DNA from 2 places in the Stenotrophomonas forensis genome. Region 1 is predicted to be linked to the other one. Evidence: predicted binding sites of a transcription regulator. Region 1 holds the regulator's gene; the other holds the start of a gene.

Region 1 (3,540 bases):
CTTCACCGACGAGCGCCTGCGCGGCTGCCCGGTACGTGCCACCGCGCTGGACCTGATGGACGAATACGGCTTCGACGCCGGCCTGGCCCGCGACGTGGCCATGCAGATCCCGCTGGAGACCGAAGCGCACCGTGGCCGCGGCCTGATGCTGGGGCTGATCTCGCGCAAGCTGCCGATCGCTCCGGTCGACCCGCTGGAAGAAGGCGGCGTGATCGCCCTGGTCGGCCCGACCGGCGCCGGCAAGACCACCACCATCGCCAAGCTCGCCTCGCGCTTCGCCGAGAAGCACGCCCCGCGTGACGTCGCCCTGGTGACCACCGACACCACCCGCATCGGCGCCCGCGAGCAGTTGTACGGCTACGGCCGCCAGCTCGGCATCGCCGTGCACGAGGCCAACAGCGGCACCGACCTGGACCAGCTGCTGGAACGCCTGAAGGACTACAAGCTGGTGCTGATCGACACCGCAGGCCTGGGCCCGCGCGACCGTGCACTGGCCGCCCAGCTGCAGTGGCTGCGCGCCGCCCGCCAGGTCCGCACCCTGCTGGTGCTGCCAGCCAACACCAGCTTCGGCGACATGGACGAGGTGGTCCGGCGCTTCGGCGCCGCCAACCTGCAGGGGCTGGTACTGAGCAAGCTGGACGAGACCGGCCGCTTCGGCAACGCCCTGTCGGTGGCCGTCGACCACGCCCTGCCGATCACCTGGGTGACCGATGGCCAGGACGTTCCGGAGGACCTGCACCGGGCCAGCGCAGCCAATCTTGTACTTCGCCTTGAAGATTTGCGCCGAGCGGCCGATATGCCCTGCAACCCGGAGTTGAACCATGCCGTCGCGTGAGTACGCCAAGCTGACCAAGACCTTCCCGCTGTCGGCCACCCGCAGCGAGCCGCTCGGCCCTGTGCGCACCATTGCCGTCACCGGCGGCAAGGGCGGCGTGGGCAAGACCAACGTCTCGGCCAACCTGGCCGTGGCACTGGCCGGCATGGGCAAGCGCACGCTGCTGCTGGACGCCGACCTCGGCCTGGCCAACATCGACGTGATCCTGGGGCTGAACCCCACCTTCACGCTGGCCGACCTGGTCGCCGGCCGCTGCTCGCTGGAAGACGTCATCGTCGAAGGCCCGAACGGCGTGCTGGTGGTCCCGGCCGCGTCCGGCCGCCGCCACATGGCCGAGCTGGCCCCGGCCGAGCATGTCGGCCTGGTCAACGTGTTCTCCGAACTGGAACGCGAGCTGGACATCATGGTGGTGGACACCGCCGCCGGCATCACCGACGGCGTGCTGACCTTCTGCCAGGCCGCGCAGGACACCGTGGTGGTGGTCTGCGACGAGCCGGCCTCGATCACCGACGCCTACGCACTGATCAAGGTGCTGTCGCGCGAACGCGGCGTGGACCGCATCCAGGTGGTGGCCAACATGGTGCGCGACCCCAACGAAGGCCGCGTGCTGTACGAGAAGCTGACCCGCGTCTGCGAGAAATTCCTCGCCGATGTCTCGCTGAACTACCTGGGCTGCGTGCCGCAGGATGACTGGCTGCGCCTGTCGGTGCAGCGCCAGCAGCCGGTGGTGAAGGCCTACCCGTCCAGCCCGGCGGCGCTGGCGATCACCGAGATCGCCCGCCGCACCGCACGCTGGCAGGCGCCGACCGAACCGCGCGGCGGCGTCGAGTTCTTCCTCGAACGCATCCTCAAGCAACGTGGGGTGGCGGCATGAAAGGCGCAGCCCAGTACCGGGAGGTCCAGCGCTCGGCCGCCAACGAGGTGATCGCCCAGCACTCGGACCTGGTGCGGCGCATCGCCCACCACCTTGCCGCGCGCCTGCCGGCCAGCGTCGAAGTCGACGACCTGATCCAGGCCGGCATGATGGGCCTGATCGAGGCCTCGCGCAGCTACGACGCCGACCAGGGCGCCTCGTTCGAGACCTACGCCTCGATCCGCATCCGCGGTTCGATGATCGATGAGATCCGGCGGGGCGACTGGGTGCCGCGCTCGGTGCACCGCCGCGCCCGCGACGCCGCCGCCACCATCCGCCGGCTCGAACAGAGCAGTGGCCGTGCCGCCAGCGCCACCGAAGTGGCCGCCGCAATGGAGATGCCGCTGCCCGAGTACCTGCGGCTGATGGAAGATGCCGCACGCGGCCAGGTGCTGAGCCTGGAGTCGCGCATCGAGGACCAGGGCGAGCTGGACACCGTAGCGCAGGGCGGCCCGACCCCCCAGCAGGTGCTGGAGCGCGGCGAGTTCGGCCGCGAGCTGGGCAAGGCCATCGGCCATCTGCCCGAGCGCGAACAGCTGGTGCTCTCGCTCTATTACGAGCAGGAACTGAACCTGAAGGAGATCGGCGCGGTGCTCGGCGTGAGCGAGTCGCGGGTCTGCCAGATCCACGGCCAGGCCGTGCTGCGGCTGCGTGGCCGGCTGAAAATCTTCGAGGCGGCGGACGCCGGCCTGGAAGAATGAACATCCCCGAGGCGGCTGCCCCCGGCCGCCCGGAATGAACAACAAAGGAACTCTGCTTTGAACAAGAACATGCGCATCCTGATCGTCGACGACTTCTCGACCATGCGTCGAATCGTCAAGAACCTGCTGGGCGATCTGGGCTTCACCAATACCGCCGAAGCCGAGGACGGGCATGCTGCGCTGTCGCTGCTGCAGAGCCAGCCGTTCGATTTCGTGGTCACCGACTGGAACATGCCGGTGATGACCGGCATCGAGCTGCTCAAGGCGATCCGTGCCGATGCCAAGCTGAAGACCCTGCCGGTGCTGATGGTCACCGCCGAAGCCAAGCGCGAGCAGATCATCGAAGCCGCCCAGAGCGGCGTGAACGGCTACATCATCAAGCCGTTCACCGCGCAGACCCTGGAAGAAAAGCTGGGCAAGATCTTCGAACGCCTGGCGGCCAGCGCCTGATGGACACCACGGTCGACAAGAACGCCCTCGCCCTGCGCCTGCAGGAAGCCCTGGACGCACTGGAGTCCGGTGACGAGGCCGCCTGGCGGCAGCGCATCGACGGACTGGTCGCGCTGCGCACGCAGCCGATGATGAGCGGCCTTTCGCGGCTGGCCCGCGAACTGGGACAGGCGCTGGGTGAACTGCCGACCGTACCCAGCGAAGCCGGTGAGCTGGATGACGCCTGCGCGCGCCTGGACCACGTGGTGGCAATGACCGAACAGGCCACGCACCGCACCCTCGACCTGGCCGAGGAATGCCGCAGCCTGACCGAACAACTACGCGCCGAAGGCCTGCAGCCGGGCCAGGACGCGCAGCTTGAGCGCATCCGCCACAACCTCACCGAGATCGCCCTGACCCAGAGCTACCAGGACCTGACCGGGCAGATCATCCGTCGCGTGGTCGGCATCGTTCGCCGCGTGCACGAAGGCTTCGGCGCGCTCGGCCTGCCGCCGGAACAGCATCGCACCGACCCGGAACTGGCCGGGCCGGCACTGAAGGGACTGGACCGCCACGCGGTCTCGCAGAACGACGCCGACGACCTGTTGTCGGATCTGGGGCTGTAAGCATGAGCGCGGTATCCGACGACATCACTGCCGATT
Region 2 (3,540 bases), 990 kb from region 1:
CAGCCGTAGAAGCAGTCAGGATAGTGACGCCATCGCTGATTTCCGCGACGCGCTGATTCAATGCCGCCCCGCCTGCGACCCCGCTATGGCAGCTGTCCAAGATGATGACACGGTTGGCCATTTTGGACCGGTTGGCCATCGTCATGATTTCTGAAAGCGGCAGGCCATCGTGTCCGGTATGGATCTCCGACGAGCACAGGTAGCCGCCGGTTTCTTCGATGTGTCCGTGGCCTGCAAAATACAGCAACGCAACTTCCCCTTCCCCAGCAAACAGCTCTTCGATCGCAGAGCGCATTTCCTCCCGGGTCACTGAGTCGCCAGGCCCAGTCGCCGTTAGATGCCGGACGCCAAAGTTGGGTGACCCGTCAGCATGCCGATCTAGCATCGCCTTGACCGCAAACGAGTCATTGACGCATCCATGAAGGTCAGAGACGTGAGCGTAAAAGTCCACGCCCACCACCAAGGCTCTCCGCGTCACAGCGTGTCGATCCAGTCTTCGAGGTTTGCCCAGGTCCAGGTCATGGTGCTGACGCCGGCGAGCGCGGTCCTATCGTCCTTGTAACCCCAGATCCCTTTTAGCGGCACGCCTTCCGCCTTAGCGCAGGCAATTTCCCACTTCTGTCCGCTAGAGGTCAGCGAGTTCGCCGACACGATCGCCAGGACGCCATCTGAACGAAGAATTCGAGTACGGACCTTCTTTTTCCACTCTTCGTCGTAGGCATCTTTAACTGACATGTCGACGTATTCAAAGGGCGTCTTTGTGTTGAGCGACTGTCCTTTGAGCATGTCTCGAATTGCAACGTCTTCGATTGCGAAAGCGACAAAAACAACCTTTTTGGCCATGACGATTCATCCTGATCGAGATAGGTCGAAGATTTGTGACGCACATCACATGGGCATTCATACCACGGGGCAGCTACATGATCATGGTGCGGCGCACCAAGCTATCTATTAGGGAATTTTGTTGGCATCCGCGTTGAGGCCGGCACTGTCCGACAATTCTTGACTGGGGGTAGGGAAGGGTAAAAGGCAGCGGCGAGAGACCGCGACCGCTATGGTCGTCCGGATCTTAGCTTTGCCCGATTCACGCAGGGACGCGCGAAGCAAGGCCTCCGCTAGCTTAACGGTGCATGTTCCAAGCCAATCCCGTGTCGCCTCAATCTACCGTGGATAAACGAAAGATACATGTCCCTTCAAATTTCGATAGTTGGTCGCTATCGGGCGACAAATCCTGTCTTCTAGGTGGATGCCTGTTGTCCGAAATAGCGCTATTTGTGGTCAAAAGCGGACATTTGCCCGCTAAGTGAGCCCATTTCTGCGAATTGGCTGCGTAAATTGGGCGCATTAAGGTTGTTCTTCGTGGGGCCGATCACTCGCTCGCCGACGCTGTCGGCCAGGAGCGTGCTCCTCCCCCCATGAGAGGTATGAATGTGAAGAATTTCTTGATGCGGTACAGGGTCGGCACCCGATTGGGTGCGGCCTTCGTGGTGTTGATCGCGGTGGCGATGTCGATCGTGGCATCTGGCCTTTGGGCGCTGTCTCGCGCCGAGACCAGCATGGACACCATCGTGAAAGAGAGCATGGAGCGCATCCGTCTCTCCAAGACGATGGCCAGTGCCAACATGCAGATCAGCATTTCATTGCGCGAGCTGATCATGCTGCAGGACAAGAAGATCCAAGCATCCCTGCTGAAAGAGATCGGAGAGCAAAGGGCCATTTATGACAAGGCCCGCGACGCTCTGTATGCAACGCCTGCCGATGAAGAAGGAAAAAAGATTCGTGCAGTGATCACCGAGAAGCGGCTTGCGGCTCGCCGGGTCAACGATGCGGTCGTCGAAGCTGCGACGCACGGCGACGTGGCGACGGCAACGAAGCTGCTTAGTGAAGGAGACGCCCTGCTCGGCGAATGGCAGGCGGCCATCTTCGCCAACGCAGAGCTTCAGGAGCGCTTGGCTGACGCGAGCTACCAAGACGCTCAGGCCGTTGCAGCAAGCGCCCGGAAGATGTTGGTCGCCGCTGGGGTCTTGGCGGTCCTGCTCAGCATCGCATTGGCAATCACCATCACGAGAAGCCTGACCATACCACTGGGCGAGGCGACTAAGACCGCAACCGCCATTGCGTCGGGCAACGTTGAAAACGTTATCAAGGTGGAAGGCCGAGACGAGACTTCTGCCTTGCTTGAAAGCATGCGATCGATGCAGGAGCGCATCAAGGGCCTGATTGCGGATCAAAAGGCAATGGCGTCGGCCCAGGCCGAAGGGCGGACGTCGCACCGCATCGATGAGTCCCGCCATCCAGGTGCCTTTGGTGAACTGGTCGGCGACACGAACGGCATGGTGGAGCGCTCCAACGCAGTAACCTCGCAGATCGTAGGCATTGCCCAGCACTATGCCGTCGGGGACATGAGCGCTCGCATGCCGCTGCTCCCAGGCGATCAGGCCGCCATTACCGAGGCCATGGAGACTACGCGGACGAACATGCTGGCCATCAACGAGGAGATTCGTCGGCTGGTCCAAGCCGCTGCGGCGGGAGACTTCTCTCAGCGCGGCGCCGCAGATGGCTTCAGTCACAGCTTCCGCGAGATGATCGACAACCTCAACCAGATGTTCGATGTCAGTGATAAGAGCCTGTCGGACATCGCACGACTGTTGGAGGCCGTTGCTCAAGGCGATCTGACTTTCCGCGTTTCTGGCGAGTTTGGCGGCGTGTTCGCGACGATGCGCGATGCGGCGAACTCCTCCTCTGAGCAGCTAGGCCGGATCGTTCGGGGCATCCAAGACGGTGCTGGCGTCATCCGCGTGTCCGCCTCAGAAGTGAGCAAGGGTAGTGCGGACCTCTCCCGTCGCACCGAGCAGCAGGCCGCCAATCTGGAAGAGACGGCCGCATCGATGGAAGAGCTGACGTCGACCGTGCGCCAGAATGCCGATCATGCCATTCAAGCCTCGAGGCTTGCGTCTGACGCCGGCGACTTGGCCCTTCAGGGCGGGCGAGCCGTTGATCGCGTGATGGAGAAGATGGTGAAGGTTGAGGCCTCGTCCCAGCGCATCGCCGATATCACCACCGTCATCGATGGCATCGCTTTCCAGACAAACATTTTGGCACTCAATGCCGCAGTGGAGGCGGCCAGGGCCGGCGACCAAGGCCGAGGCTTTGCGGTGGTAGCAAGCGAAGTGCGAACGCTGGCACAGCGCAGTGCAGAGGCAGCCAAGGAAATCAAGCAGTTGATTGATCGTTCGGTTCAGGACGTGGTGGACAGCTCCAATGAAGTCCGTGAGACGGGGTCGACGATCCACCAAGTGGTGGGGAGCGTCCAGCGTGTCCGCGACATGATCACGGAGATATCGGCGGCCTCTCAAGAGCAAACCGCGGGCATCGAACAGGTCAATCAGGCCGTGATGCAGATGGATGAGGTGACGCAGCAGAACGCTGCTCTGGTTGAAGAGGCTTCCGCCGCGGCTGGAGCGGTAGAAGAGCAGGCCGTTGGGCTGGCCCAAGCCGTTGCCTTCTTTAAGGTCAACGCAGAATTCCGCCCCCGCTTGG

Evidence for each region. Region 1 encodes FliA, which starts transcription of late flagellar genes. Its sites were predicted from a motif close to TAAAGTTTNNCNNNCNNNGGCCGATAA; they were not measured.
Region 2: K5L94_RS06385 (methyl-accepting chemotaxis protein) is a predicted target of FliA. The motif match lies at 1,346-1,372, and genes of this name have one in related genera.

Annotation. Positions count from the first base shown of each region.
Region 1 covers NZ_CP082270.1:2,329,559-2,333,098, reverse strand. Annotated here, with positions in the region: gene flhF (flagellar biosynthesis GTPase FlhF) at 1-835, shown strand, start outside; gene K5L94_RS10975 (MinD/ParA family ATP-binding protein) at 822-1,709, shown strand; gene K5L94_RS10970 (RNA polymerase sigma factor FliA) at 1,706-2,449, shown strand; gene cheY (chemotaxis response regulator CheY) at 2,507-2,899, shown strand; gene K5L94_RS10960 (protein phosphatase CheZ) at 2,899-3,504, shown strand; gene K5L94_RS10955 (chemotaxis protein CheA) at 3,507-3,540, shown strand, end outside.
Region 2 covers NZ_CP082270.1:1,341,877-1,345,416, forward strand. Annotated here, with positions in the region: gene K5L94_RS06375 (caspase family protein) at 1-478, opposite strand, end outside; gene K5L94_RS06380 (hypothetical protein) at 475-843, opposite strand; gene K5L94_RS06385 (methyl-accepting chemotaxis protein) at 1,425-3,540, shown strand, end outside.